One region of the Mycobacterium sp. DHQP2018-32-09 genome, then DNA from elsewhere that is predicted to be linked to it. Evidence: predicted binding sites of a transcription regulator. Region 1 holds the regulator's gene; each other region holds the start of a gene.
What was found. The regulator LexA, encoded in region 1, represses DNA repair genes until DNA is damaged. The targets are predictions, from matches to a motif close to CGAACANNTGTTCG.
Positions count from the first base shown of each region.

Region 2: AC30CM_RS05595 (HNH endonuclease signature motif containing protein) is a predicted target of LexA. The motif match lies at 6,047-6,060, and genes of this name have one in related genera.
Region 3: ruvC (crossover junction endodeoxyribonuclease RuvC) is a predicted target of LexA. The motif match lies at 7,300-7,313, and genes of this name have one in related genera.

Region 1 covers NZ_JBYVYK010000065.1:14,034-23,740, reverse strand. Annotated here, with positions in the region: partial or broken gene AC30CM_RS24195 (sunset domain-containing protein) at 1-1,021, shown strand, start outside; gene lexA (transcriptional repressor LexA) at 1,079-1,792, opposite strand; gene AC30CM_RS24185 (LysM peptidoglycan-binding domain-containing protein) at 2,070-2,513, shown strand; gene nrdR (transcriptional regulator NrdR) at 2,608-3,069, shown strand; gene AC30CM_RS24175 (PhzF family phenazine biosynthesis protein) at 3,077-3,775, opposite strand; gene AC30CM_RS24170 (alpha/beta fold hydrolase) at 3,840-4,862, opposite strand; gene AC30CM_RS24165 (proteasome assembly chaperone family protein) at 4,906-5,937, opposite strand; gene AC30CM_RS24160 (trypsin-like serine peptidase) at 6,111-6,905, shown strand; gene AC30CM_RS24155 (DUF4192 domain-containing protein) at 7,022-8,167, shown strand; gene AC30CM_RS24150 (iron-dependent transcriptional repressor DtxR) at 8,148-8,837, opposite strand; partial or broken gene AC30CM_RS24145 (sigma-70 family RNA polymerase sigma factor) at 8,968-9,707, opposite strand, start outside.
Region 2 covers NZ_JBYVYK010000007.1:89,011-100,089, forward strand. Annotated here, with positions in the region: gene hrpA (ATP-dependent RNA helicase HrpA) at 1-1,463, shown strand, start outside; gene AC30CM_RS05580 (class II histone deacetylase) at 1,483-2,601, opposite strand; gene AC30CM_RS05585 (sodium:solute symporter family transporter) at 2,598-4,106, opposite strand; gene AC30CM_RS05590 (hypothetical protein) at 4,108-4,326, opposite strand; gene AC30CM_RS05595 (HNH endonuclease signature motif containing protein) at 4,534-6,042, opposite strand; gene AC30CM_RS05600 (LacI family DNA-binding transcriptional regulator) at 6,152-7,132, shown strand; gene AC30CM_RS05605 (potassium transporter Kup) at 7,139-9,061, opposite strand; gene AC30CM_RS05610 (hypothetical protein) at 9,209-9,376, opposite strand; gene AC30CM_RS05615 (MOSC domain-containing protein) at 9,499-10,161, opposite strand; gene AC30CM_RS05620 (hypothetical protein) at 10,171-10,773, opposite strand; gene AC30CM_RS05625 (vWA domain-containing protein) at 10,770-11,079, opposite strand, start outside.
Region 3 covers NZ_JBYVYK010000049.1:4,018-15,096, reverse strand. Annotated here, with positions in the region: gene AC30CM_RS21245 (threonine/serine exporter family protein) at 1-678, opposite strand, end outside; gene AC30CM_RS21240 (CocE/NonD family hydrolase) at 822-2,540, opposite strand; gene AC30CM_RS21235 (TetR/AcrR family transcriptional regulator) at 2,604-3,239, shown strand; gene AC30CM_RS21230 (YebC/PmpR family DNA-binding transcriptional regulator) at 3,337-4,092, shown strand; gene AC30CM_RS21225 (alpha/beta fold hydrolase) at 4,117-4,968, opposite strand; gene AC30CM_RS21220 (TetR/AcrR family transcriptional regulator) at 5,030-5,629, shown strand; gene AC30CM_RS21215 (mechanosensitive ion channel family protein) at 5,654-6,970, opposite strand; gene ruvC (crossover junction endodeoxyribonuclease RuvC) at 7,339-7,911, shown strand; gene ruvA (Holliday junction branch migration protein RuvA) at 7,908-8,495, shown strand; gene ruvB (Holliday junction branch migration DNA helicase RuvB) at 8,532-9,593, shown strand; gene AC30CM_RS21195 (DUF1304 domain-containing protein) at 9,663-10,055, shown strand; partial or broken gene AC30CM_RS21190 (GGDEF domain-containing protein) at 10,145-10,990, opposite strand.

The DNA of each region.
Region 1 (9,707 bases):
GACCCCGCAGGCGGGGGAGCCCGGCACCGCGGCAGGTGGGCAGAAGTGGTACCAGAAGTGGTGGTGGGCGCTGGCCATCGTGCCCGTGCTGATCCTGGTCGGCGCCGTGGTGGCCGCGGTGCTGTTCCAGCGGCGTCGGCGCGACGACCGGGAGCCGCTGGACCGGTTCGACGACCATGACGACTACGGCGGCGACTACGGCTCCGACTATGGCTCCGACTACGACGGCGACTACGACGGCGACTACGACGGCGGGCCCGAGGACCGCCGCCCGGCGAACGCCGAGTCGGACGAGGACTCCGACGACCGCACCTTCGCCTTCGGCGCCGTCGAGGGCGCGAGCCCGGCCTCGGTGCACACCGTGGACCAGCCGTACGTGCCGTTGAGCGCCTGGGCCATGCCCGCCGACGAGGACGCCGGGGCCACGTCGGCCGGCGACGTCCACGGGCAGGACCACGAGCACGACGACGAGCACGACCACGGACAGGGGCGCGGGGAAGGCCACCGGGCCGATCTGACGGAGGACCAGGACGACATCGACACCGGTCCCATCCGCATCGCCGACGAACGCGACCTCGAACGCGACCTCGAGGACGAACCGGACGTCGGCCCCGAGGACGTCGAGGGTGACGAGCCGCGCACGGAGTTCGCCGCGCACGGCGTCGCGGCGCCGGTGGGCCTTCGAGCGGGCGAACCGGACACGGCCGCTGCGGCGGCCGGGTGGGCACTCCCGGCCGACGTCGAGGACGGCTCCATGTCGCAGGCAGAGGCGGAACCGGTCAGCGGCCCGCCCAGCGGGCGGCACGCCGCCGTTCAGGTGGACGAACCCGCGCCGTCGCAGACGTCCCTGCGGCTGGCGCACGACGATCCCTACGGTGCGCCCCGCGGCTACCCGGTCAAGGCAGACACCAAGTCGGGCGTGTACTGGTTGCCTGGGAGCAGCCAGTACGAGCGCGCCGCCGCCGACATCTGGTTCGCCAGTGAGGAATTCGCGCTGACAAACGGCTTCGTGCGAGCCTGACCGCTCCGGGTTCCGTCGGGCTTCCGGCCGCCGCGGCGCGGCGGCCGGAAGCGCCGCTCAGATCTTGCGGATGACGGTGACGACCTTGCCCAGGATCGCGGCGTCGTTGCCGGGGATCGGGTCGAACGCCGGGTTGTGCGGCATCAGCCACACCTGACCACGGGTGCGCTTGAAGGTCTTGACCGTGGCCTCGCCGTCGATCATCGCCGCCACGATGTCGCCGTTGTCCGCGACGTTCTGCTGACGCACCACGACCCAGTCGCCGTCGCAGATCGCCGCGTCGATCATCGATTCGCCGACGACCTTCAGCAGGAACAGCGAGCCCTCGCCGACGAGTTCGCGCGGCAGCGGGAACACGTCCTCCACGGCCTGCTCGGCCAGAATGGGTCCGCCGGCGGCGATGCGTCCGAGCACCGGCACGAACGTGGGCTCCGGCAGGGCATCGGATCCGGCGACGTCGGTGGCCACGCTGGGAGTCCCGGTGGGGGTCACCACGTCGTCGGCGCCGCGCACGTCCACCGCGCGGGGGCGGTTGGGGTCGCGGCGCAGGTATCCCTTGCGCTCCAGCGTGCGTAGCTGATGGGCGACCGACGACGTCGAGGTCAACCCGACGGCGTCGCCGATCTCACGAATGCTGGGCGGATATCCGCGGGTGGTCACCGAGGTCCGGATGACCTCCAGGATGGTGCGCTGGCGCTCGGTCAGGCTCGTGTCGAGACCGCCCGCGCGACGTGCGTCGGAGCCGTCTCGCGTGTCGCTGCTGTCACTCATGTGGCCGAATCTAGTCGCCACCGCGGCGATAATCAAACATGTGTTCGACGCGTGTCGGCCCCGGATCGCGGCGCGGACGCGGGTGCGGGCGCGTTGGGAACGCGTCGGGAAGGCGGCGGGGGCGCGGGCGGCTGCCCGGCAGACCTGACGTGTCAGACCCCCTCGATATCGTCTGCAACGATTCGATCACGTGTTCTATACATCGAACACCTGAGCGAATATAGTTCGAACACAGGAGCGAACGAGGGTTCGCACGGTCGAGGTGAAAGGCACCGACATGACGATCATCACCCGCGAGTACCCCACCGACATCGTCGCGCGCCCCGTGCGCCGGGGACCGGCCCGTCGCACGGCCGCCCGACGCCGGCCGGCCGGCGCCCCGCTGCACTACCGCAGCCCGGGGGTGCTGACGTCGCGGGCCTCGCACCGTCGCAAGCCCATCACGCCGGCCACCACGGTGCTGCTGGCCCTGGTGGCCGCGGGCATCACGGTGTGGCTCGGTCTCGTCGCACAGTTCGGCGCCGCCAGCCAGACGCCGGAGACCATCCCCAACGAGCTGGCGGTCGTCCAGGTGCAGGCGGGGGAGTCGTTGCAACAGCTGGCCCAGCGCGTGGCCCCCGAGGCGCCCGTCGGTGCGGTGGTCGATCAGATCCGCGAACTCAACGAACTGCAGTCGGCGTCGCTGAATGCGGGCCAGACGCTCATCGCGCCGATTGGCTGAGCCTGCCATGCGCCGTGATACGTGCAGCCGCCCATCGGTACGCTCGTACCCGACCGGTACGTCAGGGCCGGCAGCCGGCGGCGAAGGAGCGGTTGTGCACTGTCCGTTCTGTCGTCACCCCGATTCCCGGGTGGTCGACTCACGCGAGACCGACGAGGGTCAGGCGATTCGGCGTCGGCGGTCGTGCCCCGAATGTGGCAAGCGTTTCACCACGGTGGAGATGGCGGTGTTGGCGGTCGTGAAGCGCAGCGGCGTCACCGAACCGTTCAGCCGCGAGAAGGTCGTCAAGGGGGTACGGCGCGCCTGTCAGGGCCGCGACGTCGACGACGATGCGCTCAACCTGCTCGCCCAACAGGTCGAGGACGCGGTGCGTGCCACCGGCTCCCCGGAGGTGCCGAGCAACGAGGTCGGGTTGGCCATCCTCGGCCCCCTGCGTGATCTCGACGAGGTGGCATACCTGCGATTCGCCTCGGTGTACCGCTCGTTCTCGTCGGCCGAGGACTTCGAGCGTGAGATCGAGGCGCTGCGGGCGCACCGGCACACCGCCTCCAGCTGAACGTCGCTCAGTCGACGCGCCGGACGCCGTCGTCGACGACGCGCCCGGCGACCTGCACCCACCCCTCGGCATCCCACCACGTATGCAGGCGCGAGCCCTTGCCCTGGGTGATGGTCAGGTCTCGGCTGAGATGGTCGGTGATGCGGACCGCAGCCGCTCCGGTGGCCTCGTCCTCGGGAATTCCGAAGGGCAGGGCGAACATTCGCGAGCGGATGGCTCCGGCGGCCTCGTCCGACCACGCCCACAGATAGTGCTCGACGTCGTCGCTGAAGTCGTCGGGGTCGGCGGCCAGTACGGCCTCGACCGATGCCATGTCGTGAATCACGAACTCCGGCGCCCAATCCGACCGCGCACGCACCGCCGTGACCACGCCGCCGGCCACCTCCACCTGCGACGTCTGCACGATGCCGGCGGGTACCTGCAGCGTGCGGACCGGCGTCCCGCGATCGGCGAGCCACCAGGACGCGCCGACCGTCGGATGCCCGGCGAACCCGAGTTCGGTCGTGGGCGTGAAGATGTGGGCCGAGGCGGTGGTCGACCCCGGGGCCGGGACGTCGACGAAGACGGTCTCGCTGTACCCCAGGTCGGTGGCGAGCCGCTGCCGATCGGCGGGCGCCACCAGGGCGGCGTCCACCACCCCGAGTGGATTGCCGTGGCTGCCGTCGTCGGCGGTGAAGACGCGAAGCACGTGGACGTCGATGGCCATGACACCGATCGTACGACGCACGGCGCGCGGCGTCGCCCGCCTGCGATCAGGCTCCGATCAGTCTCTAGGTGGCGCTGCGCTCGTCGGTGCCCATTGCGTCGAGCACGGCCAGCCGGGTGCCCGCGGGCCCGGTGATCGCGTCCTCGGCGGCGCCGGAGCGCAGCAGTTGGCGCAACGACTCCTGGTCGTACACGGCGGGTTCGGTGGCGTCGATGAACTTCTGCACCACCTCCACGAAGCGGTCGGGATCGTCGTGGAACGGGAAGTGGCCGGAGTCGTCGAAGATCTCGAGCGCCGACCCCGGCATCGCAGCGTGCGCCATGCGTGCGTGCTCCACCGGGATGACCGAGTCGTGCGAACCCCAGATCAGTTGGACGGGAACCGATTCGGTGAGATAACAGCGATCCAGCATGGTGACCACCTGACCGCGCCAGTCGACGACGGCGCGCAGGGTCCGCGCGAACGCCGACGACGCGGTGGGCTCGGGTAGGTCGGCGAGGATGCGCAGGACGTTGGGCAGGTCGCGCCCGACACCCTTCTTGCCGAGGACCAGACCGCCGAGCTTGCCTGCGTATTGGACGGCAGGCAGGACCAGCGGAAGCCGCAGCAACGCGAGCGCCTCGCTGCCCATCGGCAGCGAGGCCACGCGGAATGCCACGTTGACGTCCTTGGTCACGCCGCCGGCGCCCACCAGGATGAGGCGCTCGACGAGTTGCGGGAACTGGTAGGCGAACTGCATCGCGACACCGCCGCCCAGGGAGTGCCCGACGACGGTCACCCGCTCGATGTCGAGGACGCCGAGCAGGTCGCGCATCCCGTTCGCGTAGGCGGCCACCGAGTAGTCGGCGCGCGGCTTGTCGGACTTGCCGTGACCCAGCAGGTCGGGCGCGATCACGGTGAAGCGCTGCGCCAGCTTGGTCTGCACGGTGCTCCACGTGGTGGAGTTGTCCCCGATACCGTGGATCAGCAGGATCACCGGACCCGATCCGGCGACGCGGAAGGCTCGGCGGTACCCGTGGATGGTGCGGTACTGCAGCGTCGGGGTCACCTCACGCACCGATCGCAGGTTGGGCTTGCGGTCCGTCATGGCAACTCCTCACCGAGCACGGGGCGCGAGTCCTCGAGCCCGGTCAGGGGGCCGAGGTGCCGTCGTCCCCGTCGGGCGGCTCGTCACCGGCCTGTTCGGCGAGAAAACGCTCGAACTCGGCTCCCAGTTCGTCACCGCTCGGCAGATCCTCGTCACGGGTCAGCAAAGAACGATTCTCCTGTGCGGCGACGAACGAATCGTACTGTTGCTCCAGCGCCGTGACTACTTGAGCGACCTCGGCACTGTTTTCCACCTGCTCGTTGATCTTGGTCAGCACCTCGGCCCCCGCCTGACCGAGTTCGGCCAGCGGCAGCTGCAGACCACCCGAGCGGGCGACCTCGGCCAGGAGGGCTTCCGCGGCCGGCGGATAGTCGGTCTGCGCCAGGTAGTGCGGCACGTGCACGGTGAAGCCCATGGCCTCGTGACCGTGCTGCGTCATGCGGTACTCGAGCAGGTTGGACACGCTGCCGGGCACCTGCACCTCGCCGATCCACGGTTCGTGATCGGCGATCAGGTCCTTGTCGGCCGAGTGCGCGGTCATGGTCACCGGCCGGGTGTGCGGTACGGCCATGGGGATGGCGCCCAGCCCGATCACCCGACGCACGCCGAGACGCTCGGCGAGCAACCGCACGGCGGTGACGAATCGCTCCCAGCGCAGGTCGGGCTCCAGACCGGCCAGCAGCAGGAACGGCGTGCCGACGCTGTCGCGCAGCGCGTACAAGTTCAGCTCGGGCGTGTCGTAGTCGGTGAAGTGGTCGGTCTTGAAGGTCATGACGGGCCGCCGCGACCGGTAGTCGAGCAGCTCGTCGATGGCGAACGACGCGACGAGTTCGGTGTCGAGGGTGTTCTTGAGGTGGGTGGCGGCCAGCTTGATGGCGTGGCCCGCGTCGGAGAACCCCTCCAGGGCGTGCAGCAGCACCGGTCCGCTGCCGTCGGGGGACGACAGCTCGGGTGCCGGGAACTCCAGCTCGTACATGCCCGTGGGCTCGGGCTGGTAGCGCTGGCCGGACTCGGCGCGCGCAGCGTCGCGTTCGGGGGTGTGCCCGGGTTCGTGACCCGGGTTCGTGTCCGCCATGATGGCCTCCTCACCACGGTCGCCACCGCGGGCGGCGACGATCGTGCCGTCTAGTGTCGCGCACGTGGGGAGACTTGCCGCATCAGCCCCACTCAATCAGCCCAACGCGGGTCGACGTCCGCTGATTCCGCCTCGCCGTGCCGTGACCTCGCATTTCGGGCAAAATCGACGGGATGTGGAAACGTGTGACGGCGCTGGTGGCCGTGGGCGCCGTCACGGTGGCGTGCAGCACCGCCGTCGATCAGGCCCACGCGGTGGGAGTCACCGCGGTGCCCAGCACCGCCGCCCCCGCGGCAACCGCACCCAGCGCTGCGCCCGTGAACCCCGATCCGCGGGTCGGTGCGGTGTTCCTGGGCGGTGAGACCATGCACACCTGCTCGGGGTCCGTCCTCGATTCCACCACCCGCGACCTGATCCTGACGGCCGCGCACTGCGTGGCCGACGGCGCCGACACCTACTTCGAGCCGGGGTTCGACGACCAGGCCGGCAACGACGACGTCTGGCACGTCGACACCGTGTACCTGGATCCACGCTGGGTGCAGGATGCGAACCCGGTGGCCGACTTCGCGATCGCCCGCGTCAGCCGCGACGGCGGCGGGGCGGTGGAGGATGCCGCGGGTGGTGGCTTCCGGCTCGGCTCGGCCCCGACGCGGGGTACCGAGGTGACGCTGACCGGTTACGAGTTCGGTGTCGGCGGTGGCCCCATCGGCTGCCGTGCGCCGACGGCGGCCGCCGAGCGCGGGTTCCCGTCGCTGCCCTGCTCGGGACTGTCCGACGGCACCAGCGGGTCGCCGTGGGTGTCGGGGTCGACGATCATCGGACTCACCGGCGGCCTCGACGGGGGCGGCTGCGACGAGAGCGTCTCCTACTCGCCGCCGCTGGACGATGCGATCGTCGCGTTGCTGCACCGCGCCGAGGCGGGTGGGCCGGGGGACACCGCGCCGGCCGAGTTCGAGGACGACTGTTAGACCGGCCGCCGTGGTCGGGGGCGGGCTTCGTCCCCAGTCGCGCCTTCGTCCACAGCCGCCGGTCGCGACCGGCCGCACCGAGCCGCGGCGTCGGTCCGGCCTGACACGTTCGGGCCATGACGACCTTCCGTGATGCCGACTTCCACCTCACCCACCCCGGGGCGCTGATCGCCGCGCTGCCCGCGCTGCTGGGCTTCGTCCCCGAGTCCTCCCTCGTCGTGGTCACGCTCGCCTACGGCGAGCTGGGCAGCGTCGCCCGCGTCGACCTGTCGACGCTCTCGCAGGATCAACTCCGCGCGCTGGCCCGCACCGTCGCCGCCGGCGGGGCGGACGCGGTGATCGCGGTGTTCGTCGACGATGCCGGGCGCGATCACGCGGACGCCGCCGACGACCTCGCCGACGCCCTGGAGGAGCACCAGGTCGAGTTGTGGGCGACGCACGTCGTCGACAGCGTGGCCGCCGGGGGTCGCTGGCGATGCGCGGACGGGTGCGGTCGCGGCGGCGCGGTGGACGATCCGTCGGCGTCACCGCTGGCGGCGGCCGCCGTGCTCGACGGGCGCCAGCTCTACCGCCGTCGGTCCGACGTCGTGCGGCTCATCGAGATCGTCGACGAGGAACGCGCCGCCGCGCTGGGGGAGGTACTCGCCGCGTCACGTGGCCCCGGCTTCCATCCCAACGACGACGTCCATCCCAACGACGACGTCCATCCCAACGACGACGTCCATCCCAACGACGACGTCCATCCCAACGACGACGTCCATCCCGACGACGACTTCCATCCCGACGACGACGCGACGCGGGCGGACGCCGAGTTCGCGGTGGCCGCGGCGGTGGCGCTGGGCGAGGGGCGGCAGCCGTCGGACGTGGCCGTCACCAGGTTGACGACCGCGATGGCCGACGCCCGCGTGCGCGACATGCTCTACGCCTTGGCGGTGAGTGTGCTTGCGTCCGAGGCGGAGTCGCTGTGGTTGGTCCTGGCCCGGACGCTGCCGGAACCGTGGCGTGCGGAAGCGCTGGCACTGCTGGCCTTCTCGGCCTACGTGCGTGGCGACGGGCCGCTGGCAGGCATCTGCCTGGAGGCCGCACTCCAGGCGAACCCCACCCACACGATGGCGGCGATGCTCGACGAGGCGTTGCATCGGGGGATGCGGCCCGATCAGATCCGGGAGCTGGGGCACAGCGGATTTCGGGTGGCCGCGGCCCTGGGCGTGGCGTTGCCGCCGCGCCGGTCGACCGGGACGGTCAGACCTTCTCGACCTTGACGGCGTGCGCCATGTGGTGGGGCAGTTCGACCTGCTCGTGGCCCGGGATGACGATCATCACGCCACCGTGGTCGCTGACCTGCACGGTGACGCGGGCGTCGGGAACCACGCCGGCGTCCTTGAGGCGGCCGATCAGGACGGTGTCGCCCTGGACGTGCTCGGTGAGCTGGCGAACGCGTACCGCGATGGGGAACCCCGACGGCAGCTCGGTGAGGCGGACAAGGTCGACGTCGTCCGGATTGGCATGTGCGACACCGAGTTCGGCCAAACCTGGGATGGGATTGCCGAACGGCGACGTCGTCGGGTTGTCCAGCACCTGCACCAGGCGGCGTTCGACGTCCTCGCTCATGACGTGTTCCCAGCGGCACGCCTCGGCGTGGACTTCCTCCCACGGCAGCCCGATGACGTCGACGAGCAGGCGCTCGGCCAGCCGGTGCTTGCGCATCACGGACACCGCCAATGCGCGGCCCTTCTCGGTGAGTTCGAGGTGGCGGTCACCGGCGACGTGCAGCAGGCCGTCGCGCTCCATCCGCGAGACGGTTTGGCTGACGGTCGGACCACTCTGCTCGAGACGCTCGGCGATGCGCGCCCGCAAGGGCACCACGCCCTCTTCCTCGAGGTCGTAGATGGTACGCAGATACATCTCGGTGGTATCGATCAAATCGTTCATGGTGCCGCCCTCCGTCTCGGCAGAGTCTACCGGTCACGCCCGTCGATCTGAGGGCCATCCCGGCCGGGTGACGCCCGTGGGGCCCGCCGCGAAACGCGGCGGGCCCCACGGGGTGACAGACGTCGATTACCTAGCTGGCGTAGGAGCGCAGCCGCTCGGCGCGGTCGCCGTGGCGCAGCTTGGCCATGACCTCGCGCTCGATCTGGCGCACCCGCTCGCGCGACAGCCCGAACAGCTTCCCGATCTGGTCGAGCGTGCGCGGCTGGCCGTCGTCGAGGCCGAAGCGCAACCGGATGACCTGCTGCTCGCGCTCGTCGAGCGTCGCCAGCACGTGCCGGATGTCGGTGTGCAGCAGTTCCGAGATCACCGCGTTCTCGGCGGACATCGCCTCCGAGTCCTCGATGAAGTCACCGAGCGGAGCTTCCTCGTCGCTGCCGACGGGCATGTCGAGGCTCACCGGGTCCCGGCTGTGCTCGAGCAGGTCGGCGATCTTCTCGGCGGGGATGCCGGACTCCTCGGCCAGTTCCTCGTCGGTGGCCTCGCGACCGAGGTTCTGGTGCATCTCGCGCTTGATGCGGGCCAGCTTGTTCACCTGCTCGACGAGGTGCACGGGGAGGCGGATGGTGCGGCTCTGGTCGGCCATCCCGCGGGTGATCGCCTGCCGGATCCACCAGGTGGCGTACGTCGAGAACTTGAAGCCCTTGGTGTAGTCGAACTTCTCCATCGCGCGGATGAGGCCGAGGTTGCCCTCCTGGATGAGGTCCAGCAGTGGCATGCCGCGACCGGTGTAGCGCTTGGCCAGGGAGACCACCAGGCGCAGGTTCGCCTCCAGGAGGTGCCTGCGGGCGGCGTCGCCGTCGCGCACGACCG
Region 2 (11,079 bases), on a different contig from region 1:
TGTCTGCCAAGCACTTCGATGCGTGGTGGAAGAAGCAGCGGCACCGCACCCCGGAACTGCTGACGTTCACGCGTGCAGACCTGCTGCGCGCTGACGGCGAGCAGGATCAGCCCGATGCGTGGCGCAGCGGCGACCTGTCGCTGCCGCTGACCTACCGCTTCGAACCGGGAGCCGAGGACGACGGCATCACCGTGCACGTCCCCGTCGAGGTCCTGGCTCGGCTCGGTGGCGACGAGTTCGCTTGGCACGTGCCGGCCTTGCGCGAGGAGCTGGTGACCGCGCTGCTGAAGTCACTGCCGAAGGAGCTGCGCCGCAACTTCGTTCCGGTTCCCGACACCGCGCGCGCCGTCCTGCCGGATCTCGCACCCGGCGACGAACCGCTGCTGGTGGCCCTGCAGCGGGAACTGCGCAGGCGCAGCGGCGTGGTGGTACCGCTGGACGCCTTCGACCTGGACAAGTTGCCCCCGCACCTGCGCGTCACCTTCGCCGTCCAGGGCGCCGACGGCGCCGAGGTGGCGCGCGGCAAGGACCTCGAGCGCTTGCAGCAGGACCTGGCCGTGCCCATGCAGCGGGCGGTCGCCGACGCCGTCGCCGGCGGCCTGGCCCGCACCGGATTGCGTTCGTGGCCAGAAGATCTCGACGAGATTCCACGGTCGGTCGAGAACACCCACGCCGGACACGCCGTGCGCGGATACCCGGCGCTGGTGGACCACGGGTCGAGCGTCGCCCTGGAGGTGTTCGCCTCGGCGGCCGAGCAGCGCGCGCACATGCCCGCGGGCGTTCGCAGGCTCCTGCGGCTGGACGTGCCGTCGCCGGCCAAGGCCGTGGAACGCGCCCTGGACCCGCGCACCCGCCTGCTGGTCGGGGTGAATCCCGACGGTTCGCTGCCGGCGTTGGCCGAGGACTGCGCCGACGCCGCCGTCGACGCGATGCTGGCGGCGCCGGTGTGGACCCGCGGCGAATACCAGGCGGCACGCGCCAAGGTGGCGGGTGCCTTGGTACCGACGACGCTGGACCTCGTCAAGCGGGTTGCCACCGTGCTGGCCGCCGCGCACGAGGCGCGCGTGGCGATTCCGGACCCGGTACCCGCGGCGCAGGCGGCCGCGGTGGCCGACGTCCGGACGCAACTGGACCGGCTGCTGCCCGCCGGTTTCGTCACCGCGACGGGCGCCGCTCGGTTGCCGAGCCTGACGCGCTACCTGACCGCCATCGCCCGTCGGCTCGAACGGTTGCCCCACGGCGTGGCAGCCGATTCCGAGCGGATGGCCCGGGTGGCGCGGGTGCAGGCCGAGTACGACCAGTTGCTGGCGGCGCTCCCTCCCGGCCGGGAGCAGGAGGCCGACGTGCGCGACGTCGCGCGGCAGATCGAGGAGTTCCGCGTGAGCCTGTGGGCGCAGCAGTTGGGCACGCCCCGACCCGTCAGCGAGCAACGGATCTTCAAGGCCATCGACGCCATCGGCTGAACGTCGTGACATGACACCGTCACATGCGCAATGCCTCCGCGATCAGCGCGGCCTGGGCGATCACGGCGTCCTGCCACGGCTGCAGTTGGTGGGCAGGCGAGGCGTCGAAGCTCGTCGCGAACGGATCCGGTACGCCGGTCTGGTGGCCGGTGAGCGCCTCCAGGACGGCCAGGCCGCAGAACGGCACGTGCACCGGCGAGTAGCCGCCCTCGTGCGAGAACACGATGCGACCCCCGCAGACGTTCTCGGCCAGGCCCACCAGGGCGTTGGCCATGTCCCGGAAGCCGCCGGAGGTCACCGTCATGCACCCCAGGGGGTCCACCGGGCTCGCGTCGAATCCGCTTGCGACGAACACGATGTCGGGGCGGAACCGGGTGACGGCGGGGACGGCGACCCGTTCGATGGCGGCCAGGTACGCCCCGTTGCCCGAGCCGGCAGGCAGCGCGACGTTGACGTTGGTGCCCTCGGCGCCCGGACCGCCGGTGGCGGAGACGTCGCCGGTGTCCTGCGGGAACAGCCGATCCTGGTGCAGGGACACCGTGAGCACGTCCGGGTCGTCCCAGTAGATCGACTCGGCCCCGTTGCCGTGGTGGACGTCGTAGTCGACGATGGCGACCCGCCGGACGCCGAGATGGGCGCGCGCGTACTCGATGGCGACGCCGATGTTGGAGAAGATGCAGAAGCCCATGCCGAGGTCGCGTCGGGCGTGATGACCTGGCGGCCGCACCAGCGCGTAGGCGTTGTCCACCGCGCCGGTGAGCACGGCCTCGGCGGCGGCGATGGTGCCGCCTGCGGCCAGTCGCGCGATGTCGAAGGAGCCCGGCCCGAACGGCGTGAACCCGTCGCCCCCGTCGCCACCGCGGTCGGCGCTCTCGCGTTCGATGCGGTCGACGTGGTCGGCGGTGTGCACCCGCAGCAGGTCGTCCCGGGTGGCCATCCGCGGTGCGATGCGGGTGATCTCGTCGACCATGCCGGACACCTCGACCAGTCCGGCCATCCGCGACTTGGACTCGGCGCTCTCGAACGTCATGTGCGGCTGGTTGTAGCCACCTGCGGGGTAGATGCCGACGTGGGTGCCGGTGTCGTGCCAGGCGTAGCGTTCGTGCCAGACGTATCCGGTGCGGCGACGCGCGGTCATAGTGGTCGTCCTGTCGTGTCGGGCAGCGGGGCTGCGGGGTGGCGGAGGGAGTCGAAGAGTCCGTCGACGCGGCGGCGCTCGTCGGCCGACGGCGGCAGTGCGTAGGACACGACGACGTACACGGCGACGTTGACGGCCAGCGCAGCGACCCCCGAGGTGAGCCCGCCCAGTGCGGGGATGGCGATCGGGTAGACCAGCTGCAGCACGCACGCGGTCGCGAACCCGACCACCATGGCCGCCGACGCGGCCACCGCATTGCCGCGGCGCCAGAAGATTCCGAGGAACACGGTGGGGGCCAGCTGCACGATTCCCTGATAGGACACCTGGGCCAGTGCCACCATGCCCGAGGACAACACGTCGGTGGTCGCCACCGCCACGGCCCCGGCCAACAGCGTCAGGACGCCGACGGCGATCTTGCCGGACCGGACGTCCTCGACTCGGGCGCCGCGGGCGACGCCCACGACGTCGTTGGCGATCTGCGTGCCCAGCGCCTGCAGGTTGGCTCCGACGTTGCCCATCGTGGCGGCGAGCACGCACACTCCGGCGACGGTGAGGACGACGGGTCCGCCGACGGCGGCCACCAGGAACCAGACCTCGTCGGGCGCTTCGGCGACCCCGGGCAGCGTCGAGGCCGCCACCGCGAGCAGACACAGCGCGGACCCGAAGATCAGCAGCAGTGGCGAGGCGAGCACCGCGGCGCGCTTGATGGTGTGGGTGCTGTTGGAGGTGAACAGCCGGACGAAGATGTCGGGCCAGCACCAGCCGCCCAATGCGCCGGTGGCGACGAGGGCGAACAGGTACAGCGGGCCGTCCTCGCTGCCGGGCCCGGGCAGCGTCAGCAGAGCGGGGTCGACGTCGCCGAAGCCGTGCCCGTTGGTGAGCAGCCAGGTGAGCAGGCCCAGGATCAGCGCCGTGCCGAGGACGTAGGCGACGATGCCCTGCACGAAGTCGCCGATGACCAGGCCGCGGGCACCCAACCGGACCGTCCACCACTGCCGGACGACGATGACGGCGATCCCGATGAGGACTGCGCCGGCGGCCGGGACGGTGCCGAAGGACAGGTACTCGAAGACCAGGGTGAGTGACTGCATGCCGAGCACGATCCACGGGAACGACGCGATGATGCCGATGGCAGCGGCGATCACCCGGACCGGGGTGGACCCGTAGCGCAGCCCGAGCAGGTCCGCCTGGGTGCGCAGGTCGAACCGTCGGCCCCATTCGTGCACCGGCTCGGCCAGCAGGAACATCAGGACCACGGCCAGCAGCGAATAGGTGACGAAGTAGAAGCCGATGGCACCGGACTTGGCCGCGAGCCCGGCGAAGGCGATGAAGATCGTGCCGGGTAGCCAGGTGTTGACGAACGCCATGGCCGAGAACATGGGACCGAAAGAGCGCCCGGCGGTGGCATATTCGCTGAAGTCGGCGCTGCCGCGGGTGTGCTGTAGGACGACGAACAGCGCGATCATGAAGATCGCGACGCCGCCGTAGCCGATGACCACGTTCACGTCAGCGCCTCCCGGCCTTGGCGTCGACGAGGTACATCGCCACCACCGCCAGCACGCCGAGGGTGCCGGTGACGAGGAAGTACCAGATGCCGTAGCCGCCGACGATCCACGTCAGCGGCGGGAACAGCAGCAGCACGAACGTGGCGATCGCCAGGACGTTGACGGTCGTCGTCCGTCCGCGACTGCGGTGCGGTGGGCCGGTCCGGTCGGGCTGGTGCATCGCCGCCTCCTCTGTGCCGGAACGTTCCGGCACATGTGAGACTCGCGTCACGGCGCGCGGATGTCAAGCCCCCGCCGCCGGTTGGATCCGAGTGGACCGGATGGAGGTCCGACGGCGACCCGTGATCTCGTGGGGCCGGCCGCAGGCCGCCTCCGGCGGGGATGTGGTCCGCCGGGAGCCGTCACCTGCCGTTGTCGACGATCGCCGTCATGGCGAGCCCATGTGTGGCAGATGGTGCTCGCGCGCCCACGCATCGGCGTCGGTGCGCTCGCCCGCCTCGATGCCTTCGCTCGGAGACTTATGTGGCGAATCTCCTGCCGCGCAGCCGCTTTCCCCGCCACCCGGTGGTGGGTGGAGTCGTTCGGGGTGGTGGTAGGTGTTCACCCGGGTTTGGCCGCGGTCCAGCAGTGGGGGTGGGTGCCATTCGACCTCGTGGCGGGCGTTGATGCGGGTGGTCCAGCCGTCGGTCGTGCCGACGAGGCGGTTGTCCGCGCCGCAGGCGAGGGCGTTGTCGTTGACGTTGGTGTTGCCGCCGGCGGCGAAGTCCTTGGCCGCATGGTGGACTTGGCAGCCGTAGGCGGGCACGGTGCAACCGGGTTTGGTGCAGCCCCCGTCACGGGTGATCAGGGCGAGGCGTTGCACGACGGTGGCGGTGCGGCGGGTCTGGAAGAGGTCGAGGACCTTGCCGGTGGCGTCGTCGAACAGGGTCAGGAATCCCGTGGTGGTGGATTGGGCGGCCAGCTGCAGCATCTCGCGGCGGGTGAGCACGGTGCCGCCGCCGGTGACCCCGACGCCGGCACGGGACTCCAGATCGGCGAGGGTGGTGCGGATCAGGATCGCGGTGGGAATCCCGTTGAGCCGGCCCAGATCCCCTTTCTCCAACGCCGTGCGGTGGAGGAACGCCAACGCGTCGTGACGCCGTTGACTCAGGGTGCGGTCGTCGGCGTCGATCTGGGCCTGGCTCGGTGTGCCAGAGGTGCACGGGTTGGTGTCGGTAGGGTTGCACATGCCGGGGGCGGCGAACTTCGCCAACAGCACCTCCAGTGCGGCCCAGGCCGCGGCGGTCATCACCACGTTCACCGCCACGGTGCCGTCGGCGGCCTGCTTGCCGACGGTCATGCCGCGACGCCGCACCCCGTCCTCGTCGGCGGGTTCCGGCCCGTCTTGATCGAGCAGGTACAGCGCACGCGTGAGATCAGTGGCCAACTGATGCGGCGCCACGGTGGTGGCCGCCCGCGCCCACGCGACCTCCAACCCCGACCGCTGCACGGGGTCGACGTGGCCGGGGATCTTGGCGACGGCGTCGCGGATCACGGTCACGTGGTCGGCGTTGATCACCCCGTGCGCCACCGCAATCGCGGTCGCGGGCAGCGTGGGTGGCATCGGCTGCCCGGTCAGGGACTTTCGGGGCCCGAGGTCGGCGGCGACGGCGACGCGGCGTTTGGCTTCCCTGGGGTGCAGGTTGAGCCGGGTCTGCAGTGCATCGGCGAGACTCTTGGCGCCCAACTGCGATGGCGGGGTGTCGGCATCCAGGGAAGTGATCAGTCGGTGCTCGAGCGCGGGGATGCGACAGCGGTGGGTCTCCAGCTCGGCGAGGAGCTCCACCCGCTCGGCGGCGTCGAGTGATTCGAGGTCACAGGCGGCCAGCGCGTCGACGGCGGCGCGCAACGCTGCCACCGCCTCTGCCACCGCCCCGCCCACGATCCCCGCCCGCACGCTTCGAACATACATTCGAGGTCTGACATCGCGGCCGAGTCGGTTTCCTGGCAAGGTCCTCGTCGAGCGAGTGGCTCGGCGGCTGCCGACGGTGGCTACCATGACGCCCATGGCAGCGCGGCGGGTGACGATCGTCGAGATCGCAGCCCACGTGGGGCTGTCCAAGACGACCGTGTCCGACGCCCTGCACGGCGGTGGGCGGGTGTCGCGCGCCACCGCGGACCGGGTGGCGGCCGCCGCCCGCGAACTCGGCTACGTGTCCAACCGCGCCGCCCGACAGCTACGGGGCCGCACCGTCGGCGCGTTCGGCCTCTACATCCCGCCCGTCGCACGCAATTTCAGCTTCTACATGGAGTTCGCCTTCGGTGCCGCCCACGGCTCGGCCGAACACGACGCGGATCTGACGCTGTTCGCCCGCGACGCCGCCGTCGGCCCCCGGCACTTCCAGGTGGACGGCGTGGTGGCGGTGGATCCGCTGCCCGGCGACCCGATGCTCGAACGCCTCGTCGAGGCAGGCATCCCCATGGTGACCGCAGGTCGCCCGCCGGCCGAGCTGGCGGATGCGGTGCTGGCGGTCATCGAGGCGCCGCACTCCGAGCTGGCGCGCACCGTGCTCGACCACCTCCGCCAAAGTGGTTTCCGGCGACCGTCGTTCATCGGATCCGACCAACGGTTCTTCTCGTCGTGGGCCGACGACGTCCAGCAGAGCTACCTCGACTGGTGTGCCGCACACGACGTCACACCCGACGTGCACGCCTGCCCGCTGGGCGCCTCCGCCGACCAACTGGAGGTGGCGGTGCGGGCGGCCGTCGAAGGCGCGGGCGCCGACGCCCTGGTGTGTGGACCCCAGGGATTCGCGGGCCGGTGCCAGACCATCCTGGAACGACTGGGCATCGAGGTGGGGCCCGAATTCGGATTGGCCGCGTTGAGCAGTGATCCGGCAAGTGAATTGGACAACCCGCGCCTCACCGCGGTGGACCTGTCGCCGTGGGAGTTCGGCCGCCAGGCCGTCGGCGTGCTCTCCGCCGCGATCGCCGGCACCGCCACCGGCCTGCACCGCTTCGAGAAGGTGCGCGTCCGCACGGCGTGACCCGGCTCAGACCTCCAGGCGCGCACCCACGATGACCGTGCGGTCCACCGGCAGGTTGAAGTGCGCCGCGGCGTCGGCGGCGATGTAGGACGTCGCGACGAACAGTCGTGTCCGCCAAGGCGCCATCGACGGCTCCCGGCACACCACGAGTTCCAGGTTGGACAGGAAGTACGAGGCGTGCTCCAGGTCGATCGCGCCGTCGGTCTCCTCGGGGTCCAGCAACCGCAGCGTGGCAGGCACGTCGGGTCGCTCCATGTAGCCGAAGCGGGCACTGACGAAGATGATGCCGTCGTCCTGCGGGCCCAGGTCGTCCACCGTGATGCGTTCCGAGTCCGGAACGCGCGGAACGGGTTCGGTGTCCAGCGACAGGATCACGACGTGCTCGTGCAAGATGCGGTTGTGCTCGACGTTGGTCCGCAACGACAGTGGCGCCGTCTCGGCACCGCGATTGAGGAAGATCGCGGTGCCCGGGATGCGGGTCAGGGGCGGGTCGTAGTGCAGCAGGCTGTCGACGAACGGGCGCAATGGTCCCTCCACCGCATAGCGCTTGCGCGTCACGATGCGCTGACCGCGCTGCCACGTCGTCATGACGACGAACGCGACGACGCCGATCAGCAGCGGCAACCACGCGCCGTGCACCAGCTTGGTCATGTTCGCCGCGAAGAACAGCAGGTCCACCGTCAGCAGCGCACCGCCGCCCAGGATCACCGCCCACAGCGGCCACTTCCACCGCGTGTGCGCGTAATACAGGAACAGCGTCGTCGTGATGGTGATGGTGCCCGTGACCGCCATGCCGAACGCATAGGCCAGCGCCTCCGACGACCGGAACGCGAACACCAGGATCAGCACGCCGACCATCAACAGCCCGTTGATCCACGGCACGTACACCTGGCCGATGGTCGACGCCGACGTGTGTGCGATACGCAGCCGCGGCAGATATCCCAGCTGCGCCGCCTGTGAGGCCACGCTGAACGCGCCGGTGATGACCGCCTGGGAGGCGATCACGGTGGCCGCGGTCGACAGCACGACCAGCGGGAGCAGCGCCCAGCCCGGCGCCAGCAGGAAGAACGGGCCGCTGATCTTGGATTCATCGGAGAGCAGCAGTGCCCCCTGCCCGAAGTAGCTCAGCGTGCACGCGGGCAGCACGATGCCCAGCCAGCCGATGGTGATGGCCTTGCGGCCGAAGTGGCCCATGTCGGCGTAGAGCGCCTCGGCGCCGGTGACCGAGAGCACCACGGCGGCCAGTGCGAAGAACCCGATGTGCACGTGATGGGCCATGAACGTCAAGGCGTACCAGGGGGAGAGCGACTTCAGGATCTCCGGCTCGTGGCCGATGCCGATGGCCCCCAGCGCCCCGATGGTGACGAACCACAGGATCATCACCGGGCCGAAGAACCGTCCGACGAGCGCCGTGCCGCGGCGCTGGGTGGAGAACAGCGCCAGGATGATCACCGCGGTGATCGGCACGATCCAGTCGGCCATGTCCGGTTCGACGATCTTGAGCCCCTCGACCGCCGACAGCACCGACATGGCCGGGGTGATCATGCTGTCGCCGAAGAACAGCGCGGCCCCGAAGATGCCAAGCGCGGCAAGGACGTAGGTGGTGCGGCGGCCGCGACCGTGGGCGTGTTGACGCAACAGCGTGATGAGCGCCATGATGCCGCCCTCGCCGTTGTTGTCGGCGCGCATCACCAGGGTCACGTAGGTGAGCGTGACGATCACCATCACCGACCAGAAGATCAGTGACGTGATGCCGTAGACGTTGTTCTCCGACAGGGGGACGGGATGCGGATCGCCCGGGTTGAACACCGTCTGCATGGTGTAGATCGGACTGGTGCCGATGTCACCGAAGACGACGCCCAGCGCGCCGATCACGATGCCGGTGGACAACCGGGGGACGTGCGTACTGGGTGCCGCACGCTCGGCGATGGCGGTCACGGCGTCTCCCTCGGTCGGCGGGTGGCGCGGTGATCGTATGCCACCACCTCGGCGGCCGAGGCCGCACTCGCGGGCCGGACACGCAAAAGGGCACCCAGTTTCCTGGGTGCCCCGCGTCGAACCCCGTGACGCCGAAGGTCAGCGGCTCTGGTGCACGCTCGTGTCGACGTGCGGCGCGCTGGCCGAGGTGTTGATCTGGTCGAGCCACGTGTGGTGGTCGATGCCGGCCTGAGCGGGCGCGGCGAGTCCGAGGACCGCGGCAGCCATGCCACCGGCGACGATCGAGGCGAAACCGAACTTCTTCATTGCTAGTCACTCCCTATTGACTTGTGTTCCCACTGCGTTTGACGTGTTTCCACGACGTTCCGTTCCACCTGTTTCGTGGAACCCGCTTGGTAGAACCCGGGACCGACCGTGTTTCATCCGCGTTACGAGGTGACGGTGCCCACACGCTTGCGGGCCTGCCGCTTGAGCGGCTCGGGCAACGCGTCGGCGACCAACAGGCCGGGCATCAGATCCGGCTCGAGCATCACCGCCCGGTAGACCGTCGCGATCGTCACGCCGTGATCGGGCCGGTGCACGACCTCGACGGCGTCGCCCGCCCGAACGCGGCCCGGTTCGATGATCCGCAGGTAGGCCCCGGGTGAGCCGCCATGGGTGAAGGTCTTGATCCAGCCCGGTATGCCGAGGCGCACCTCGAACGTCTTGCACGGGGTGCGGGGCCGCGTGACCTCCAGCACCAGACCGCCCGAGCCGATGCGCCACCGCTCGCCGATCACGGCGCCGGTGACGTCCACACCCGAGGTGGTGACGTTCTCGCCGAACGCCCCGTTGGGCAACTCCCGGTCCAGCCGATGCTGCCACGCGTCGAGGTCCTCGCGGGCATACGCGTACACCGCCTGGTCGTCACCGCCGTGAAAGCGCTTGTTGCCGATGCTGTCACCGACCAGCCCACTGCCGAGGCCGCTGCGCATGGACCCCGGCGGCCGCACCTCGACCGGGCCGTCCACGGGCCGCTTGTCGATGCCCGTCGTGGCCGCACTCACTCCCGGCCCGACGTGCGCGGTGTTGACCGTCAGAACGCTCGCCATGCGACCAGATTACGGTGCGCCGCGCACGCCTGCCGCGTCGCCGAGCAGTTGCCCCAGCTGGTCCAGGGGCGCGCCGGGGGCCAGCACGCGCGGCGTGTCGCCGGGCTCCGGTGCCGCCCCAGCGGCGGCGGCGGGCGGCGGCGGTCCCGCGGGTGGCGGTGGGGGCGGGACGGGTGGCGGCGGCAGGGGACGTTCCAACGTCGCGATCTTGGTCTGCAACCGGTCGGCCGACGTGGCCAGGACGTCCCGGCGCTGCGGGTCGGGGTCGGCGTTGCCGGCGAAGCACGCATCGGGCGCCGCGGTGACCGTGGCCAGTGCGGCCCGGTAACGCCGCAGCGCACCCGGCCCGTCGCCGGCCGCCACCGACTGGTCGCCGCGGGTCTCGCCGACCAGCGCCAGGTCGACCGCGGCGGGACACGATCGGGCAAGGTCCAGGGCCCTGGCGAACTGTCGCTCCGCGGCATCGAGGTCACCGTCGGCCACCGCAGCCGTACCCGCCTGCACCGCATCCGCCGCGCGCCGCTCCTGCCACGTCACCCCGCACAGCGCCACGATGCCCGCGATCACCAGCAACACCACGGGCGCAGACCACAGCAGCAACCGGCGCCTCACGGCAGCACCACCCGGGCCCTGGCCGCCCGCACCTCGCGCAACGTCAGCACCAGTTCGACGAGTACCAGCAGCGCCGCGAGTATCGCAGGCCCCCAATAGAGTTCGGTGGGCTGCGCCGCACCGGTGAGCGCACCGGGATCAGACGGCGGGTCGGCGTCGTCGAACATGGCAGCGTCGCCCGACGCCACGTAGGGCACACCCAGTTGCCCGGCGACGGCGCGTAATGCGGGCTCGGTCTGCGCCGGTCCGTAGCCGACGACGGCGCCACCGTCGACGGACCCCTCGACCAGGTTGAACTCCCGCTGC
Region 3 (11,079 bases), on a different contig from region 1:
GGTGGTCACCGCGGCGAGGGTGCCGATGGCTCCGCCCACCACGTGCTGGAAGAAGAACGGCGTGCCCACGCGGTTGAGCAGGCGCCCCACGCGGTCGATGACGGCCGAGGTCACCGCGGCCACCACGCACGTCAGCGCGCTGCCACCCAGCAGCATCGCGATGCCGAACGCGAACGCCGCCCAGCTCACCGTCGCCAGCCAGCGCGGGTAGGGATGCGGTTGGCCGGTGATCTCGTCCATGGCGGCGTGCGCCTCGTCGACCGAGACACCGCCGACCGTGATCCGTTGCACCAGCCGGTCGAGGTGGGACAGCCGCGTGTAGTCGGTCGATCGCGTCCACACCGAGCGCACGATGGTCACCGGCGGGCTCTCGTCGGTGGGCGGGGCCGACACGATGATGGTGGTGAACGTGATGTCGACGACGCAGTCGGTGAGCTGATAGGCCGCGGCCACGTCCTGGGCCGTGGCCACGACGTCGGCGGTGCCCGACCCCGACGACAGCATCACCTCGGCCAGCCGGATGACGAGGTCGAGGACCCGGCGGGTGTGCAGGTCGCCGAGTTCGTAGGAACTCCGGTGGCGTTGCCCCGCACCGGGTGCCGGGTCGCGGCGCCCGCTCATCGCGAGCCGCCACCCTCGTCGCAGGCGGGTCGATCCGCCCGAATCCCGTTCAGCCATCACGGACGACGATACTGAGTCGACGTAGTCGCGAGGCAGACGACGCCGAGTCGACGTAGTCGCGAGGCAGACGACGCCGAGTCGGCGCGGTCGCGAGGCAGACGACGCCGAGTCGGCGCGGTCGCGAGGCAGACGACGCGGGGTCAGGAGCCCAGGATCGGGAGCAACAGCCGCGACGCCGACCGCACGGTGTTCAGGCTGCTGGTTCCGACCGACGCGTGCCGGAACCCCATGATGGCCGGCGTCGTCGGATCCTGGTCGTCGCCGGCGAGTACCAAGCGGATGCGATGCCCGGCGGCGAAGCGACGGGCGTTGGGCACCAACGGGATCCGGTATTCCACGTCCTGGCCGATGGGGACGGCGCTGGCCTGCCTGCAGGGCAGGACCGGTGCACCGGGCACGCTCGCGGCGTCGTCGACCTGCCGCAGGCCGGCGCGCAGCCATCCCGCGGTGACGTCGGTGACCTCGCCGTCGGGCGCCACGTCCTGCAGGGTGGCGATCCACGCGGTGTCCGCGGCGGTCGCCGACGCGACCAGGCGCAGCTCGATCTCGCCCACGACGTCCAGGTCGGTGTCCAGCGCTGCCGACGTCCACGCCAGGGTGGCCGGTGGGTCGGCGGCGCTGGTCCTCACCCGGCCGGTGCCCGCGCCGAGCACCAGGAAGTCGCGGGCACCCGGTGTGCCCTCGTCGGCGAGCAGGGCGCCGTCGGCGCGCAGCGCCCACTGCTGGTGGGTGGCGGCGGGCGGCCAGGACGGGCTGGTGTGCCACCCGGGCGCCCCCGGCAGCGCGAACCGGACCGGGTCGCCGTCGAGGATGCCGGTGTCGCGGCCCTTGAGCCAGTGGTCGTACCACGCCAGCGCCTCGGTGTGCAGGCTCTCCCACGGCCACGTCAGGCCGTAGCGGTCCAGCAGGGCCATGCGGACGTTCGGGTTGTCCGCCAACGCCTTCCACGTGATGAACGTCGACGGCAGGTGCAGCGGCACGTTCTCCCAATCGCAGCCGAGATACACCGGAACGTCGACGTCGGCCAGCAGCGGGGTGAGGTCGCGCTCGTCCCACCACGCGTCGCGCACGGGATGGGCGACGACCACGTCGCGCCACAGGTCGTCCCAGGGATGCGGGTCGTGGGGGAGCTTGAGCAGTTGGTGCATCGTCGTCACCGCGGCCTCGCCGTTCATGGTGCCGAACTTGCGGTGCAGCGGTCCCAGGTTGAGGACCTTGCGGGCGAGTCGCAGCCCGGCGCTGCGCCAGAACTCGCCGCTGCGCCCCGCGGTGAGGCCCATCATCGACAGGAACGGGGTGACGAAGGCCGAGCTGACGAGGCCGTGGTGTGACGCGGCCTCGAACAGGTCGGACGTGACGGCGACGGGGAAGATCGCCTTGAGGTGCGGCGGCCGTTCGACGGCCGCCTCGAGCTGCGTCATCGCGAAGTAGCTGATGCCGATCATGCCGACGTTGCCGTCGCACCACGGTTGCGTGGCCGCCCACTCGACGAGGTCGTGCATGTCGCGGCGCTCCGCGGCGTCGAAGAATCCGAACTCGCCGCCGGAGCCGCCGGTGCCGCGCACGTTCGCGATGACGTGGACGTAGCCCCGCGAGACCCAGAACGCCGTGTTGCCCGCCTCGATGAAGCCCATCGGCGCGCCGAGGTCCTGGATCTGACGCGGGTAGGGCGAGGCGGCGACGAGCACCGGGAAGCGTCCCTCGGCGTCGGGACGGTGGACGTCGGCGAGCAGCGAGATGCCGTCGCGCACCGGTACGGCCACGTCGAGGTCGTGGTGCACGGCGTACTGCGGCTCGCTGAGGTTCCGGTACTCCCGGCCCGTGGTCTGGGGCCCGTTGAGGGGTGCGCTCTTCGCCATGAGTCTCACGCTACGGTGAAACTAATCTCAACGCAACGGGAAACCCCTTGTTAGGCTCGTGAGATGGCGAAGCGGTCCCACCCCGGCCCCCGCGACGAACGCGGTGTGCTGTCGGCCCGCATCCTGGCCACCGCGCGGGAGCTGTTCGCCGAGCACGGCTGGGCAGGCACCACCATCCGGGCGATCGCCAGAGGCGCCGACGTCGACCCCGCGCTCGTCTACCACTACTTCGGGTCCAAGGAAGCGCTGCTCGACGCGGCGACCGCGCCACCGCAGCGGTGGCTCGACGCGGTCGCCGCCACGTGGGCGACGCCGCACGCCGAGCTGGGCGAGGCCCTGCTGCGGTTGATGCTGTCGGCGTGGGAGGACGAGGAGATCGCACCCGTGCTGCGGGCCGTGCTCCTCACCGCGGCCCACGACGAGACCACGCGGGACAAGCTGCGCCGCATCGCGGAGGCCAACCTGATCGGCGTCTCGCGGCTGGGGTCCGACGAACCCGACCGCCTGCGGCGCAGCGGGCTCGTCTCGTCACAGCTGATGGGACTGGCCATGGTGCGCTACGTCTGGCGCGTGGAACCCGTCGCGTCGATGACCGAGGACGAACTGGTGGCGGCCGTCGCGCCGAACTTGCAGCGCTACGTCGACGGCAATGTCGACGGCGATGTCGACGGCGGTGTCGACGGCGACCTCTCGGCGTGATCCATGCCGTTCGCGCCGCGGTGAGCATGGCCCGGGCCTCGTCGGCCACCAAGTAGACTGGTCGGCCGGACGTCAATCCAGAGAGGTAAGGCACGGCATGAGCGGCCATTCCAAGTGGGCGACCACCAAGCACAAGAAGGCCGTCATCGACGCCCGGCGCGGCAAGAGCTTCGCCAAGCTGATCAAGAACATCGAGGTGGCGGCGCGCACCGGTGGCGGTGACCCGGCGGGCAACCCCACGCTGTACGACGCCATCCAGAAGGCCAAGAAGACGTCGGTCCCCAACGACAACATCGAGCGCGCCCGCAAGCGCGGTGCCGGCGAGGAAGCCGGCGGCGCCGACTGGCAGACCATCATGTACGAGGGCTACGGCCCCAACGGCGTCGCCGTGCTGGTGGAGTGCCTCACCGACAACCGCAACCGCGCCGCGGGCGAGGTCCGCGTCGCCATGACGCGCAACGGCGGCAACATGGCCGACCCCGGCTCGGTGTCGTACCTGTTCTCCCGCAAGGGTGTGGTGACGCTCGACAAGAACGAACTCACCGAGGACGACGTGCTGGCCGCGGTGCTCGAGGCCGGCGCCGAGGACGTCAACGACCTGGGTGAGAGCTTCGAGGTGATCTCCGAGCCCAGCGACCTGGTCGCCGTGCGCAGCGCGCTGCAGGAGGCGGGCATCGACTACGACTCGGCCGAGGCCAGCTTCCAGCCGTCGGTGACCGTACCCGTCGACCTGGACGGCGCCCGCAAGGTGTTCAAGCTCGTCGATGCGCTCGAAGACAGCGACGACGTGCAGAACGTCTACACCAACGTCGACATCCCCGACGACGTCGCCGCCCAGCTCGACGAGGAGTGACGCCCCCGCGGCGCGCGGTCCCGCTCAGCGGCGGGAGCCCGCCGTCGCCGTGAGGAACGTGCCGATCTCGATGGCCGTGCGCTCGGGCTGATCCAGCATCACCAGCACCTTGGCGTCGTCGATCCAGCGCAGCGTCGCCCCCGTGAGCGCGGCGAGCGACTCGGCGTGCGCGGGCGGGAACACCCGGTTGCGGGCCCACAGCACGAGCACGTCGCCGTCGAAGTCGGCGAGCCGTTCGGTGGCCCGGATCAGCTCACCGGCGTCGAACCGGGTGCGGCAGTACTTCACCAGGTCGCGACGCACGCCGACGTCGGCGATGCCGGGAGTGGTCCAGGCCTGCACGACGTCCTGCGGGATGGACCGCGCGGCCATCATGCCGAACATGAAGAACCTGTCCCGCAGCCACCGGACGCGCATCTGGCGCAGCGCCAACGCGACGGTGCCGGTGGTGCGGCCGGCGACCCACGCGGCGACTCCTGGTGGACCCTGCGGCGGGAAGTTGGCGTAGGCCTCCGACGGGCACACGATCAACCGGCTCACCCGCGTGTCGCGGCCGATGTCGGTGAGGAACAGCGGGCCGCCCCAGTCGGTGACCACCAGCGTGACGTCGCGCAGGTGCAGCGCGTCCAGCACGTCGGCGAGCAGGCGCACCATGCCCGGCATCGTCAGGTCGGCGTCCGCGCGCATCGGGATGCGATGCCCGCCCAGCGGCAGCACCGGCAGCAGGTAGCGAAAACCGTTGGGCAGCAGGGGAAGTGTGCGACTCCACTGGGCATGGTTCATCAGCAGCCCGTGCAGCAGCACCACGGGCGGACCGCCCGGGTCGCCGGCGTCGTGGTACTCGATGGTGCCTGCTTCGACGTCTACCGTTGGCACGTGGACCCCTTAGAACGATCATTCTAGAACGTGTGCTCTAGTGTGGTCCCCGGGAGGTGCGATGGCAAGGTCCACGCGGGAATCGATCCTCACGGCGGCGGCCGAGTTGATGCGCGTGCGCGGCTACGCTGCCGTCGGCATGAAGGACGTCGCGGCGGCCTCGGGCGCGCCCATCGGCTCGCTGTATCACCACTTCCCGCGCGGCAAGGTGCAGATCGCAGGGGAGGCCCTGGCCAACGCCGGCGCGGCCTACGGCCTGCTCATCCCCACGCTGATGGCGCCCCACGACGACCTGGCCGAGGCCATCACCGCCGCCTTCACCCAGGCCGCCGACGACATGGCCGCCACCGGATACGCCAACATGTGCCCCGTCGCCAGCGTCGCCGCCGAGGTGGCCGACACCGTCGAGGAACTCCGTGTCACCACCGCAGAGATCGTCACGTCATGGCTCGACGGCGGGACGGCCTACTTCGCCGCCCGTGGGCTGGCCACCGAGGAGGCGCGGCGGCTGACCATCGCGCTCGTGGGCGCACTGGAAGGGGCATTCCTGCTGGCCCGCACGCTGCGCGACGTGGAGCCGCTGCGCGTCGCCGGAGCCGTGCTGGCGCAGCGCTATCGCGGCGTCACGCTGGCGCCGACCGCCGAGTGTGGAATGGGCTAGTACGCGCTAATCGCGCCAATCGCGCTAATCGCCTCCGCGTCCGCGCACCACGGATCCGTTCGAGCCCTTCGAACCGTTCGAAGCGTTGGAGCCGTTGGACGGCACCAGATCGTCGCGCGGGTCCCCGTGGTCCTCGCGGTCCCCGCGGTCCCCGTGGTCGTCGAAGGCCCGGGCGCGCTCCTCGGCCTCGGGGCTACCGGAGAACAGGCTCGATCCCACCCGCGAGGTCTCGCCGTCGCCCGGGCGCGGGCGCGAGTGCACCGTCGGCGCCGCGTCCTCCTCGACGAACCGCTGCATGGGCAGCGCCCCGCCGGTGCGGTGCAGCCAGTCGACCAGGCCCTCGCGCACCGCGCAGCGCAGGTCGAACAGTGCCCCGGCGTTGGGGGCGCTGACGACGATCCGCACGCGCACCACGCCGCCGACGGCGTCGGTCACCTGCAGCACGCCGCGGCGGCCATCCCACTCCTCGGCGTTCGCGGCGAGCAGCCGGTCCAGCTCGGCGCGCATGGCGTGCAGCGGGGTGCGGAAGTCGACGTCGAACTCCACGGACCCCATGATCTCCGTGGCGTTGCGGGTCCAGTTCTCGAACGGGGTCGTGGTGAAGTACGTCGACGGCAGCACCAGCCTGCGCTCGTCCCACAGCCGCACCACCACGTAGGTGAGCGTGATCTCCTCGATGCGTCCCCACCAGCGGCCCTGCTCCAATTCCACGATGTCGCCGACGCGCACGGCACCCGAGAACGCGATCTGCATGCCGGCGAACACCGCGCCCAACGACGTCTGCGCGGCCAGGCCGGCGACCACCGACAGCACGCCGGCCGAGGCGAACAGCGTGGTGCCGATGTCCGAGAACGCTGGGAACGTCATCAGGATGGCCGCCACGCCGAGGACGACGACGATCGCGATGGCGAGGCGTCGCAGCACCGTCACCTGGGTGCGTACCCGACGCCAGCGCCGATCGGCGTCGGTGATCTCGTCGTCGCCGCCGGCGAAGCGCGAGATCGCGCGCCGCTCGGCCACCTGCACCAGGCTGATCATCAGCCAGGTGAGGGTGGCGATGTTGGCGATCAGCAGCGTGTGGTCGACCCACCCGCGCCACGGGTCCGCGTCGTCGGACGTCCGCTGTACCGCGAGGGATGCGGCGAAGATCATCAGCGTCGTCCGCAGCGGCAGCCTGCTGAACGTCGCCACGTCGGCCAGCACGTCACTGCGCCTGCCGATGCGACGGATCAGCCACGTGGCGGCGGCCCCCACCAGGTAGGCGATGACGATGGCACCGGCCACCCAGGCGAGGGTGACGGCGAGGTTGGTGGCGGACTCGAACTCGGTCTCGTCGGGCATCAGTGCGTGTCGGCTTCCGGTCGGGGTCGGGTCGGGTTCCTCCCCGCGACGGTAGCTGCGTCTGCCGATGCCGTCACGCCGGCGGTGCCGCCGCGACGCCGCCGAGGTCGCGCGAAACACGGCCTCTTGCAGGCACTTTGGCGACGGCGCGGGGTGTGGAACCGAGGGCTTGCGGGACGCGGTCGACGTCGCTGCCGACGCCCGCCCCACGATCCCATCCCCGTTCGACGGTGGTCTGAAACCCTCGATCCCGAACCCCGAGCCGGCAGCGGCGCCGATCGCCGAGGCGTGTCCCTACCCGGCGCGGCGCCGCGACACCGCTACGCTATCGAACAGCTGTTCGGCACAGGAGTCGTGAAGGAGTGATGGTGCGGGTGATGGGCGTGGACCCCGGCCTGACGCGCTGCGGGCTGTCGGTCATCGAGAGCGGGCGTGGGCGGCACGTCACCGCGCTCGACGTCGACGTGGTGCGCACCCCGTCCGACGAACCGCTCGCGCGGCGGCTGATGACCATCAGTGACACCGTGGAGCACTGGATGGACACCCACCTGCCCGACGTCGTCGCGATCGAGCGGGTGTTCGCCAACCAGAACGCCAACACCGCGATGGGCACGGCGCAGGCCGGCGGCGTGATCGCGCTCGCGGCGGCCAAGCGGGACATCGACGTGCACTTTCACACGCCCAGCGAGGTGAAGGCCGCCGTCACCGGCAACGGCCGTGCCGACAAGGCCCAGGTGACCACCATGGTGACCAAGATCCTTGCGCTGCAGGCCAAGCCGACACCCGCCGATGCCGCGGACGCGCTGGCGCTGGCGATCTGCCATTGCTGGCGCGCCCCCATGATCGCCCGCATGGCCGCTGCCGAGGCCATGGCCGCCGAACACCGGCGCGCGTACCAGGCCCGGCTGAAGGCCACCGCCACGGCGAAGAGCGTCCGGTGATCGCCTCGGTGAGCGGCGAGGTGCTCGACATCGCCTTGGACCACGCCGTGATCGAGGCCGCCGGCGTCGGTTACAAGGTGATGACCACGCCCGCGACGCTGGCCACGCTGCGCCGTGGCACGCCGGCGCGGCTGATCACGGCGATGATCGTGCGCGAGGACTCGATGACGCTCTACGGTTTCGCCGACGCCGAGTCGCGAGACCTGTTCACGACGCTGCTCGGGGTGTCCGGCGTCGGGCCCAAGATCGCACTCGCCACGCTCGCCGTGTACGACGCCCAAGCGCTCCGCCAGGCCCTCGGCGACGGCGACGTGACCGCCTTGACCCGGGTGCCCGGCATCGGCAAGCGCGGCGCGGAACGCATGGTGCTGGAGCTACGTGACAAGATCGGGCAGGTGAACTCGGGCGGCGTGGCGTCGGCGACCGGACACGGCATCCGCGGGCCGGTGGTCGAGGCGCTCGTCGGCCTCGGCTTCGCGGCCAAGCAGGCCGAGGACGCGACCGACTCGGTGCTGGCGGGTGACCCCGACGCCACCACGCAGAGCGCGCTGCGGGCCGCGCTGTCGATCCTGGGCAGGAAGTAGCGGCCGTCGTGAGTCGCGTGCGCGAAGAGGATTGAGATGGGTCGCTTCGAAGAGGACGAAGAGCCCGACCAGCGCGACGTGTCGGCGGCGCTGACCGTCGGCGAGGGGGACATCGACGCCAGCCTGCGGCCCCGCTCGCTGCGCGAGTTCATCGGGCAGCCACGGGTGCGTGAACAGCTGCAACTGGTGCTCGAGGGCGCCAAGAACCGCGGCGGCACACCGGACCACATCCTGCTGTCCGGGCCCCCCGGCCTCGGCAAGACGTCGCTGGCCATGATCATCGCCGCCGAGCTGAACTCGTCGCTGCGGGTCACGTCGGGGCCCGCATTGGAACGCGCCGGTGACCTCGCGGCGATGCTGAGCAACCTCGTCGAGGGTGACGTGCTGTTCATCGACGAGATCCACCGCATCGCCCGTCCCGCCGAGGAGATGCTCTACCTGGCCATGGAGGACTTCCGGGTCGACGTCGTCGTGGGCAAGGGACCGGGGGCCACCTCGATCCCGCTGGAGGTGGCGCCGTTCACCCTGGTGGGCGCGACCACGAGGTCCGGTGCGCTGACGGGTCCGCTGCGCGACCGGTTCGGCTTCACCGCGCACATGGACTTCTACGAACCGAGTGAACTCGAACGGGTGCTGGCGCGGTCGGCGGGCATCCTCGGCATCGAGTTGGGTGCCGAGGCCGGCGCGGAGATCGCGCGCCGCTCCCGCGGGACGCCGCGCATCGCCAACCGGCTGCTGCGCCGCGTCCGCGACTACGCCGAGGTGCGGGCCGACGGTGTCATCACCCGCGACATCGCCAAGCTCGCCCTCGCGGTCTACGACGTCGACGAGTTGGGCCTGGACCGCCTGGACCGGGCCGTGCTGTCCGCGCTGACGCGGAGTTTCGGCGGCGGTCCCGTGGGGGTGTCGACGCTGGCGGTCGCCGTGGGGGAGGAGGCCACCACGGTCGAGGAGGTGTGTGAGCCGTTCCTGGTGCGGGCGGGCATGATCGCGCGGACGCCACGCGGTCGCGTCGCCACCGCCCAGGCATGGCACCATCTCGGCATGACACCGCCCAGCGGTGTCACCGGGCTGGGACAGCCTGGTCTGTTCGAGTGATGCCCGACCGCCGTGGGGGTGGCGGGAACGGAGGGATGACGAAGGGGATGACGAAGGGATGAGGACGGGATGCTCGTCGCTGCTCTGATCGTCGCCGCCCTGGCTGCGGTGCTGCACGTGTACATCTGGATCTTGGAGTCGTTCCGCTGGACGGCGCCGCGCACGCGGGCGGCGTTCGGGACGACGGCCGAGGAAGCCGAGACCACCAAGCTGCTGGCCTACAACCAGGGCTTCTACAACCTCTTCTTGGCGATCGTGACGTTCGTGGGCGTGGGGTTGACGATGTCGGGCGGCACGGCCCCCGGCGTGGCCTTGGTCTTCGCGGGCGTCGGGTCCATGCTCGCCGCCGCGCTGGTCCTGGTGGTCTCGGACCGCAGCAAGAGCCGCTCGGCCGTGCTCCAGGGCGCGTTCCCCTTGGTGGCCGTGGTCCTGCTGGCCATCGGAGTGGCCGCCGGCGGCTGAGCCTGCCCGTCGGCCGCGGGTGCGACCGTGGACCGGGGCGTACCCGACGGGGCGGGGCGGACGGGGTGCGTTCCGGCGACCTGCACGCGGTCCCCGCCGGCGCGCTTGGCGGTGTACATGGCACGATCCGCCGCCTCCACCAGTCCCTTCAGCTGCTCGGTCAGCGCTGCGGGATGGTCGTCGGCGCCGGTCAGCCTGGTTGAGGCCGCCATGGCGACGCCGACGCTGGCGGTCACGCGCCAGCGGTTCTCGGCGATCTCGCGGCGCAGGCGTTCGGCCAGGCCGAGCACGTCGTTCGGCGGGGCCGTCACCCCGACGACGAACTCCTCACCGCCGATGCGTGCGACCACCGAGTCGCCTCGCCGGATGCCGCGCAGGATGTCGGCGACCTGAATCAGCGTCGCGTCCCCTGCGGCGTGACCGGCGGTGTCGTTGACGCGCTTGAACGCGTCGAGATCGATCATCATCACGCCCAACACGGTCGCCCGGTTGCCCGCCGATTCGGTGGCCAGCGCGCGCAGCGCCCGGTGGAAGCCGCGCCGGTTCGGGAGTTCGGTGAGCGGGTCGATGTCCGACTTGGTGGCCTCCAGGCCCAGGAAGTGCACCAGCACGTGCCCGCCGAAGGGCACCGCGAGCACGCCGATGGTGACCACCAGCAATTTGCTGGCCGCGCCGTACGGATCGTTCTGCACACCGATGTGGATCGCGCACACGCCGGCAGTGATGGCCGCGAGGGCGATCGTCAGCAGCAGCGCGCGGCCGGTGTGGAAGAACGCGACGTACCCGGCGAGGGCGGCGAAGGCCGTGCAGCCCGCCAGCCCGGACGACGGCGACGGCTGCGCCAGACATGCCGCGGCGATGCACGTTCCCGCGCAGGCGACGAACGCCAGCGATTGCGGGCGGGTGGGCCAGCGTGCGGCCCACAGCGCTGCCATCACACAGGTGGTCGCGGCCACGGCCAGCGACATCCACCGCTCCAGCGGCTGCTGCGGCCCACGCGGGCTGAAGAGCATCAGCAGCGGCG